DNA from 2 places in the Pseudomonas juntendi genome. Region 1 is predicted to be linked to the other one. Evidence: riboswitches for the same ligand, from Rfam matches in the RefSeq annotation. Region 1 holds a riboswitch; the other holds the start of a gene.
The links. A riboswitch is a leader RNA that binds a small molecule or an ion and turns the genes downstream of it on or off. The one in region 1 is predicted to bind cobalamin.
Positions count from the first base shown of each region.

Region 2: it holds a riboswitch for cobalamin, as region 1 does, so the genes downstream of both, cobO (cob(I)yrinic acid a,c-diamide adenosyltransferase) here and L1P09_RS14950 (ABC transporter substrate-binding protein) in region 1, are expected to answer to the same signal.

Region 1 is NZ_CP091088.1:3,217,236-3,221,918, reverse strand. It holds gene L1P09_RS14955 (FecCD family ABC transporter permease) at 1-857, opposite strand, end outside; gene L1P09_RS14950 (ABC transporter substrate-binding protein) at 857-1,867, opposite strand; cobalamin riboswitch at 1,978-2,175, opposite strand; gene L1P09_RS14945 (DUF1624 domain-containing protein) at 2,204-3,370, opposite strand; gene L1P09_RS14940 (TonB-dependent receptor) at 3,508-4,683, opposite strand, start outside.
Region 2 is NZ_CP091088.1:1,231,464-1,236,146, reverse strand. It holds gene bluB (5,6-dimethylbenzimidazole synthase) at 1-420, opposite strand, end outside; gene L1P09_RS05630 (cobyrinate a,c-diamide synthase) at 417-1,712, opposite strand; gene cobO (cob(I)yrinic acid a,c-diamide adenosyltransferase) at 1,709-2,320, opposite strand; cobalamin riboswitch at 2,442-2,659, opposite strand; gene L1P09_RS05620 (hypothetical protein) at 2,815-3,393, shown strand; gene L1P09_RS05615 (hypothetical protein) at 3,593-3,808, opposite strand.

The DNA of each region.
Region 1 (4,683 bases):
AGCAGGCGGCTGTGTCCGGGGCCGAGCAGCAGGCGCAGGGCGTGTGGAATGACCAGCCCGACGAAACCGATGGCGCCGACGATGGACACCATCACGGCCGTTACCAGCGCCGCGCAACTGATCAGCAGTAACTGGCTGCGCCGCACCGGTATGCCCAGCGAAGCTGCCGAGTCGGCGCCGAAGGTGAAGGCATCCAGCGCGCGGCGATGCCACAGGCACACCAGCAAGCCGAACAGTGCCACTGGCACGGCTAGCCATACTGCGGGCCAGCGCACGCCACTGAGGTTGCCCAGTAGCCAGAACAGGATGCCCCGTGCCTGCTCGGCGGTGGCCGACTTGGTGATCAGGAATGCCGTCAGGGCATTGAACAGTTGCGACCCGGCGATACCAGCCAGAATCACCTGGGCGTTATTGCTGCCAGGGCCTGCCGCGCGGGCCAGCACCAGCACCAGGGCAAAGGCCGCCAGGGCACCGATGAAGGCGCCGGCCGACATGCTCAAAGCCAGGCTGCCCAGGCCCAGCAGGCCAACCAGTACGGCACCGGTCGAAGCGCCGGCGGACAGCCCCAGCAGGTAGGGCTCGGCCAGGGGATTGCGCAGCAGCGCCTGGAGGATCACGCCGCAGGTGGCCAGGCCGGCACCGCAGGCCGCCGCAACCAGTGTGCGGGTCAGGCGATAGTTCCAGATGATCCCGGCATCGATCGGGTCGACCGGATAACCGGCTTGCCACAGCTGGTTGGCCAGCACCTGGCCGACCACGCGCGGTGCCAGGCCGGTTTCGCCAATGGCTGTGCCGGCGAGCAGGGCCGCCAGCAGTGCGGCCACGGCCAGGCCGATACAGGCTGACAGTCGACTGATCACTGGCTGGCTTTACCGCTGGCAAAAGCGGCCGCCAACGTTTGCACGCCACGGAACAGGCGGATACCCGCCTGCATGGCGTCGGCGTCGAGGATGATGATGCGGTCGTGTTTCACCGCGTCCATGTTGCGGGTTACCGGGTCGCTGCGCAGGAATGCCAGCTTCTTCTGGTAGTCGTCGGCGGGGAAACGCCGGCGGTCCATGCGGGCGATGATCAGCCAGGTGGGGTTGGCCCTGGCCAGGGTTTCCCAACCTACGGTGGGCCACTCCTCGCTGGACTCGACCACATTGCGCACCCCCAGGGTGCGCAGCATGAAGTCGGCGACCCCTTGGCGGCCCGCGACGTAAGGGTCGATGACCAGGTTGGCGCTGGAGAACCAGAACAGTGCCGAGGTGCCCGACAGGTCCTTGCCCGCCAATTGCGCGCGGGCGCTGTCCAGGCGGCCTTTGAGCTCGGCGTTCAGGGCCACGCCGCGCGCCTGTACATCGAAGATCTCCGCCAGCTGGCTGACGCTCTTGTAGATACTGTCGACCTGGAACGCCTGCAGGCGGGTGCCGTCGGCACCGATCAGGTTGTCCTTGCCCTCACAGTCCGAGGGCAACAGGTAGGTGGGGATGTTCAGTTCGGCGAACTGTTCGCGCGTACCGACCACACCCTGCGGCCCGACCATCCACTCGAACTGCACGGCCACCAGTTGCGGGCGTTGGCCAACCACCGCCTCGAAACTGGGTTCGTTGTCGGCCAGGCGCGGTACCGTGGCGTTCATGGCCTGGTATTCGGGCAACACATTGTTGAACCACAGCGAACTCGCCGCCAGCTTGTCACCCAGGCCCAGGGCATAGAGCATCTCGGTGCCGGCCTGGCCGATGGTCACGGCGCGCTGTGGCGCCTGGGCAAAGCTCTGCGGCTTACCGCAGTTGTCCACCGTCAGCGGGTACTGGGTGGCGGCGGCCTGGGCCAGGCCGCTGAGGCTGAGGCCGGCAAGCAGGGTGGCGAAGCGGGGCAGCATGCTGGGCGATCTCCTATCGGACAGTTCACGGAATGAACGCACGGACAGACATCGCCGCGCCCTTGCCAGCGGCAAAGGCAACACAATGGCCAATCCCGGGCACCCCGCCGGTTGGTGAATGTTGGCCGGCAGGTCTCCTGACTGGTGCGTCACGGCCCGGCTCCGGCCTTCCCGGGTAGTACACCCAGTGGCGTCGATGGAGCAGGCTCGGCACTTACAGTTGCGGGGGCAGTTCCGTTTGGCCCGTGTTGGCGGGCCGGGGATTCCCTATTGATTCCGTGATGGAAACCGGCGGCCCGCATGGTAGACCATCGCGCCGCCGGGTGAAAACGCTTTTCAGAAGTACTTCAGCCAGCGGATGTCGCGCCGCCGCTGTTTCAGCCGGGCGAACCAGTGCACCGGCCGGTACAGCGAAGCCGCCAGCAACAGCGCCACGCACCATACCGCCGCGACGCCGTCGAAGCCGAAATAGCTGCCGTGGTTGCTGCCGAACAGCGCCACGCAGGCCAGGTACAGCAGCTTCAGCACATACAGGTGCAGCAGGTAGAGGAACATCGGCGCTGCACCGAACACCGCCAGGGCGCTGATCCAGCGGGCCTGGCCGGCGCGCTCGAATGCGCGCAGCAACAGCAGGCCGCAGCCCAGGGTCAGTGCCAGGAACAACAGCGAAGGCGGGTACTTGGTGAGGTTGAAGAAGCTCATCAGGGTGTGTGTGAGCGTGGGGTAGCTGCTCCACGCGGCTTCGCCATAGCCGTTGAATACGCGCAGCACGAAAAAGCCCAGCAGCGCCAGCAGCCCGCCAAGCAGCAGGCAGCGCTGACGTGGCCCGGCCTGGCTGCCGCGGGCAAACCATGGCCCAAGGCAGTAGCCCAGGGCGATCACCCCGATCCACGGCAGTACCGGGTAGGACGTGCGCAGCCGCAGCGTGTCGGACAACGTCAGCCAGCCGCGGTCATGCAGAATCGCCCAGGGCACGTGCAGGGCAGACCCCGGGGCAAAGTGCAGGCTGTCGAGCAGGTTATGCCCGGCAATGATGACGGCACTCACGCCGAGCAGCGCCGGGCGTGGCAGCCACACCAGCAACGACAGGGCGAGCATGCTGATGCCGATGGCCCAGATCACCTGCAGGTAGATCACCGTGGGCGGCAGCTGGAACGTCCAGGCAAAGTTGACCAGGGTGAACTCCAGCGCCACCAGAAACAGCCCGCGCTTGAACAGGAACGCCGCGACATCGCCACGGCCCTGGCGCTTTTCGCCATACAGCCAGGCCGAGAGCCCGGTCAGCAGCACGAACACCGGCGCGCACAGGTGCGCCAGGGTACGGCTGGCGAACAGTGCCGGCTCGGTGGTATCGATGGCCATCGGGTCGCTGACCTGGCGGTGCAGGAAGAAGGTTTCGCGCACGTGGTCCAGGAGCATGAACAGGATTACCAGACCGCGCAGGGCGTCGATGCTCTGCAGGCGCTGGTTGAGTTGGGTGGGACTGGGGCTGGCGCTTGTCATGGAGGGTCGCTGATGAAAAAAAGCCTGAATGAAATGTTATGTTATATCCATATGGCCATGCACGGGTAGGTTTTTTGCTCAGCGCCGGGTTGGCTTTTCGCCGTGAAGCTGCGCTACGCCAACCCGGGCTGCCCGCTTCAGAAGCTGTAGTCCAGCGTCGCAAAGTAGGAACGTGGCGTTCCCATCAGCCATTGCTGGCCGCTGAACGCCGCCTGCACATATTCGCGGTCGAACAGGTTGTTCACCTGCAACCCCACTTTCACCTGCGGCAGAACCTGCCAGCCGATCGTGGCGTCGACCACGGTATAGCCTGGGGCGCTCTGGGTATTGGCGTTATCGGCGTAACGTTCATCCACATAGCGCGCGCCCACCCCCAACTCGATCTGCTGGCCAATACCTTTGCTCAGCCACAGGTTGGCAGTGCGCCGAGGCACGTTGGCCGGGCGGTTGCCGGCACGGTCCTGCACCGCTGCGCCCACCTGTTCGTCAAACGCGTCATACCGGGCGCGCAGCAGCGCTGCGTTGGCAGACACCCGCCACTGGTGGGCCAGCGCCAGTTCCACGGTTGCCTCCAGCCCATCCGACGTCTGCTGGCCAGCCTGTTGGGGCTGGTGCGTGAGGGGGTCGTCTACCAGCAGCTTCTGCTTGACGATGTGGTAGGCCGCCAAGGTCCATTCGCCATCCCCGCCCCAGAAACGTTGCTTGAGGCCCACCTCGGTCTGTTTCGCCTGGGTGAGGTCGTAGTGCATCTGGTTGGGGCTGAGGCTTATCAGGTTGTTGACCCCATCCTCGCTGGTGGAGTACTGGCCATACAGCGACAGCGCGTCACTGAGTGCATACACCAGCCCCGCACGCCAGTTGCCACCTTGCAGGCTGCGGTCGCTGCGGCTGGCATTGGTCAGGTTGTCGCGGTCGATGTGGTGCTGGTCGCGGCGCACCCCGGTCACCAGCGACAGGCGCTCAGTGAGTTGCAGGCGGTTTTCGCCGAACAGGGCAAAGGTATGGGTGGTGGACAGGCTTTGCGGGCGCAGCGGCGACCCGCTGTGGAATACGCCCGGCTGCGGCTGCCACGGGTCGATGTAGTCACCGCCTACGTCGTTGTAGGGGCTGTTGCTGTCGACGTTGAAGCGCACCTTGTTGTACTCGGCGCCGAGCACGGTTCTGCTGGCCAGGCCGAACAGCGAATGGTCGAGGGTGAAGGTCTGGCGGTCGCCGAACTGCTCCTGGTCGTGCTTGATTTCCAGGTAGCTGCCGCGCAGCAACTGCTGGCGCCCGGCGTCCCATTCATACTGCTCGGCGTTGCGCCAATGGCG
Region 2 (4,683 bases), 2.0 Mb from region 1:
CAGGTTCTGAACGGCACAGGCCAGCGACGCCAGGTCCATTTCAGGGAGGGTACGGCGACCGAAGATGTGCGGCTCGCGGTTGTCCATCAAGGCCGCCACCAGCACCTCGGCACAGTCGTTGATGCCTTCCACCTTCAGTTTCATGAACGCGTCGGAGCGCTCGCCCAGGGCCTGGGCAGTGCGCACCCGCTCCGCCTCGACCAAGGCCTGGATCTGCCCGCGCAGTTCACGCCGGGTGATACGAATGAAACGCCAGGGCTGCATGAGCCCGACGCTCGGCGCCTGGTGGGCAGCGGCCAGCAGGCGAGCCAGCACAGCCGGCGCCACGTCCCCACCCGCGAAATGGCGCATATCGCGGCGCTCGCCGATGGCCCGGTAGATGGCAGCGCGCTCGGCGGCGCTAAAGGCGTGTTCGCTCATGGCCGTAACAGTGCCGCCGCCGCAGGCGGGTTGGAGGGGAAATAGAAATGCACATAGGAGGCGGTCAGCCGCCCGATCCGGTACACCGCTTCATTGCCGCGGCCGCCGTTGGGGCTCAGGCCGCGGGCAATCGGGTCCAGCCCGGTCGTGGTCAGGGAATGGTGGTAGGTGTGCCCGCGCAAGGTGCCTTCCGGCAACTCCACTGCCTGCAAGGCCAAGGCCGCCAGGCGCTTCTGCATGGTCGCCTCCCCTGGCAGCAGGCCGAGCAGTTCGGCGCGCTCGCCGGCCACGTCGGTCAACGCCTCGAGCAGGTACAGCATGCCGCCACATTCGGCCAGCAGCGGCTTGCCCTGGGCATGGTGGGCGCGGATCGCTGCGCACATCGGCGCGTTCGCCGCCAGCCCGTGATGGTGCAATTCGGGGTAGCCACCTGGCAGGTACAGGCTGTCCACCGCAGGCAGTTCGCGGTCGTGCAGCGGCGAGAAGAAGGCCAGTTGGGCACCCAGGCTGCGCAGCAGGTCGAGGTTGGCACCGTAGGTGAAGGCAAAAGCCTCGTCGCGTGCCACGCCGATACGCACACCGGCCAGCGAGGCTGCGCAGGCGTGTACTGCCGGCTCGGCAAAGCACACCGGTGGCGGCAGCGCCGCATCGCAACTGGCCCCCAATGCTTCGGCGGCGGCGTCCAGGCGGGCATCGAGATCGTTCAGTTCGCTGGCCTGGACCAGGCCCAGGTGCCGGCTGGGCAATTCGATGCCACGCTCGCGGGACAACCCGCCATACCAGCGCAAGCCTTCGGTCAGGCTGCCTTCCAGCAGCTGTGCGTGGCGCAGGCTGCCGACCCGGTTGGCCAGCACCCCGGCAAACGGCAGGTCGGCCTGGTAGCGCGCCAGGCCCAGGGCCAGCGCGCCGAAGGTCTGGGCCATGGCCGTGCCGTCGATCACTGCCAGCACCGGCACACCGAAATGGCGTGCCAGGTCGGCACTGGAGGGGGTGCCATCGAACAACCCCATCACCCCTTCGATCAGGATCAGGTCGGCCTCCCCTGCCGCTTCCCACAACAGCCGGCGGCTTTCCTCCGCGCCGATCATCCACAGGTCCAGCTGGTACACCGGTGCGCCACTGGCCCGCTCCAGAATCATGGGGTCAAGAAAGTCCGGCCCGCACTTGAACACCCGCACCTTGCGCCCGCGGTTACGGTGCAGGCGGGCCAGTGCGGCGGTGACGGTGGTCTTGCCCTGGCCGGAGGCGGGAGCCGCGATCAGCACGGCTGGGCAGTGGCGCGCCTGGCTCACAGCTCTACGCCTTTCTGTGCGCGGATGCCGGCCTGGAAGGCGTGCTTGAGCATGCCCATCTCGGTCACGGTGTCGGCCAGCTCGACCATTTCAGGCTTGGCCCCGCGGCCAGTGACGATCACATGCTGCATCGGCGGCCGGGCCTGGATGTCGGACAGGACCTGGTCAAGGTCGAGGTAGCCGTGCTTGAGGGCGATGTTCAGCTCGTCCAGCACCACGAACTGCACGCTGGGGTCCTGCAGCAGCTGACGGGACACCGCCCAGGCGGCTTCGGCGGCGACGATGTCGCGCTGGCGGTCCTGGGTTTCCCAGGTGAAGCCTTCGCCCATCACGTGGTAGCGCACCTGCTCGGGGAAGCGGCGGAAGAACAGCTCTTCACCGGTGCTGTTGCGGCCTTTGATGAACTGCACCACACCACACTGCATGCCATGGCCCAGGGCCCGCGCAAGCATGCCGAAGGCCGAGCTGCTCTTGCCTTTGCCATTGCCAGTCAGCACCAGCAGCAGGCCGCATTCGTTGGGGGAGTTGGCGATACGTTCGTCGATGACTGCCTTCTTGCGCAGCATGCGCGCCAAGTGGCGTTCGTCGCGTTCGGTGGGTTCGCTCATCAGGGTTCTCCGCTGGCTGTCACCACGGCAACGCGCGGCAATAAAGAGTAGGCAGGCAGACGGAGAACGCGCAGGGGCCATGGCAAGGGGCCACGGTGCACCGCGCATCACCCTCCGTGATGCCGTTGGCAGATATCAGGCCGGTCTCCGGGCTTGTGAGGGGGCCTTGGCCCTGGCCTGCGCGCCTTCCCGGGTAAACACCCAGTGGCCCTGCGCGGCCGCGACTCACCTACCGTTGCGGGGGCAGCGCCGGACTCGCGCCTTGCTGGCGCCCACCGGCTTCCCAGTTTCACCCTGCCCAGTCGGGGCTGGCAGGGCACCTGAAACACGCGCGAAGGTTAGAGGGTTGTACCGGGAGCGTCAATCGGAGTGGGCAGGGAGTGCGAACTTGCAAAGCGGCGACGCTGGCCAATTCTCCAGGCTGTGCCACACTGATAGCACATAGCCATCACGCGCGACTGTACGCCACTACAATGACAAAAGGAGAGTGCAGCATGCGAGGCCACCTCATCAACAACCCGAACCTGGAGTTCCTTGGCCCGGTGCTGGAACGCTGGGTCGACTGCATTGACCGTTGCAACCAGTTTTACGGCGATGGCGAGGCACCTTACTGGCACGGCGCGGCTGCCAATGCCGGGGTGCTGGCAGCCGCGGCGTGGGAGGCTGAGCTGGCGGCGTTACAGCAGTTTGCCGGCAAGAAGCAGCGCGATGAAGGTGACCATGAGGGGCGCTGCGATCTGTCGATCAGCAGTGCTGACCAAGTGCTGTACCTGAGCGTGGGTCAGCGGTGGCCAAGGCTGGCGAAGCTGGACATGGCAGCTGCATTGCAGGAAACCGCTGTGCGCGCCCGGCAGGTGGCCTACCCCAGCCAGTTGAAGGCGGGGGCTTTGTTCATCAGCCCATGGAAAGCTGGCCAGCACGCCAGCCCTGAAGAGTTGCAGGACATGGTCGACGACTTGCAGAAACACAGCGCGTGCGCGGTGGCCTGGTACTTCCCGTATGCGTACCGCAAGTTACATAACGAGCTGGGGCAGTACTTTCCGGGGGTGGCGTTGTTGCTGAAGCAGGCTTGAAACAACGTGGGCGTTGAAACCGCATAGGTATTCGTTCGCGTAGGCCGCGCCGAGTCACCTTTCCGCCCTTACGGCGGGTTACTTTGGTCTTGGCCAAAGTAACCAAAGCCGCCCGCTCCCGTCATCCGGCCCCTACGCTGCGCTCCGGGTTCCCCTCGCTACGGGCATGCTTCTGAAGTCGCAATCTGCAGCGCCTGAACTACCGCGCGCTAAGAAGCAAAAGCAAAAAGCAGAAGCAACAACTGCGCTTTCGTGGGTTTCGCACCACGCAACCAAACCCTGCCCAGCTTTTGATCTGGCTGTTGATCTGGCTGTTGATCTTGATCTTGATCTTGATCTTGATCTTGATCTTGATCTTGATCTTCGCGACTTCAGGAGGCCGAGCGGAGGGCATGCGGAGGGAGGTGACGGGCATGGATGCCCGTCAAGCGCTGAGGCCCCAGGGACGGGGCCTGCAGCGCGTACTCCCGGGAGCATGCCCGTAGCGAGGGAACCCCGGAGCGCAGCGCAGGGGCCGGATGACGGGAGCGCAGCGTTTTTTGGTTACTTTTTGTCGCGTTTGACAAAAAGTGACTCGCCGTAAGGGCGAAAAGGTGACTACGCGTCGCTATCGCAGCTGGAGTTATCACGCCACCAAAAACCAGCGCTCAAGATTTCAAGCTCTGCAAAGGTGTGGGCGTTTACACCGCATAGGTATTCGTTCGCGTAGGCGGCGCCGAGTCACCTTTCCGCCCTTACGGCGGGTTACTTTGGTCTTGGCCAAAGTAACCAAAGCCGCCCGCTCCCGTCATCCGGCCCCTACGCTTCGCTCCGGGGTCCCCTCGCTACGGGCATGCTCCCGGGAGTACGCGCTGCAGGCCCCGTCCCTGGGGCCTCAGCGCTTGACGGGCATCCATGCCCGTCACCTCCCTCCGCATGCCCTTCGCTCGGCCTCCTGAAGTCGCAATCTGCGTCGCCTGTGCTACCGCGCGCTTAGAAGCAAAAGCAAAAAGCAGAAGCAACAGCAGCGCTTTCGTGGGTTTCGCACCACGCAACCAACCCCCGCACAGCCTTTGATCTGGCTGTTGATCTTGATCTTGATCTTGATCTTGATCTTCGCGACTTCAGGAGGCCGAGCGGAGGGCATGCGGAGGGAGGTGACGGGCATGGATGCCCGTCAAGCGCTGAGGCCCCAGGGATGGGGCCTGCAGCGCGTACTCCCGGGAGCATGCCCGTAGCGAGGGAACCCCGGAGCGCAGCGCAGGGGCCGGATGACGGGAGCGCAGCGTTTTTTGGTTACTTTTTGTCGCG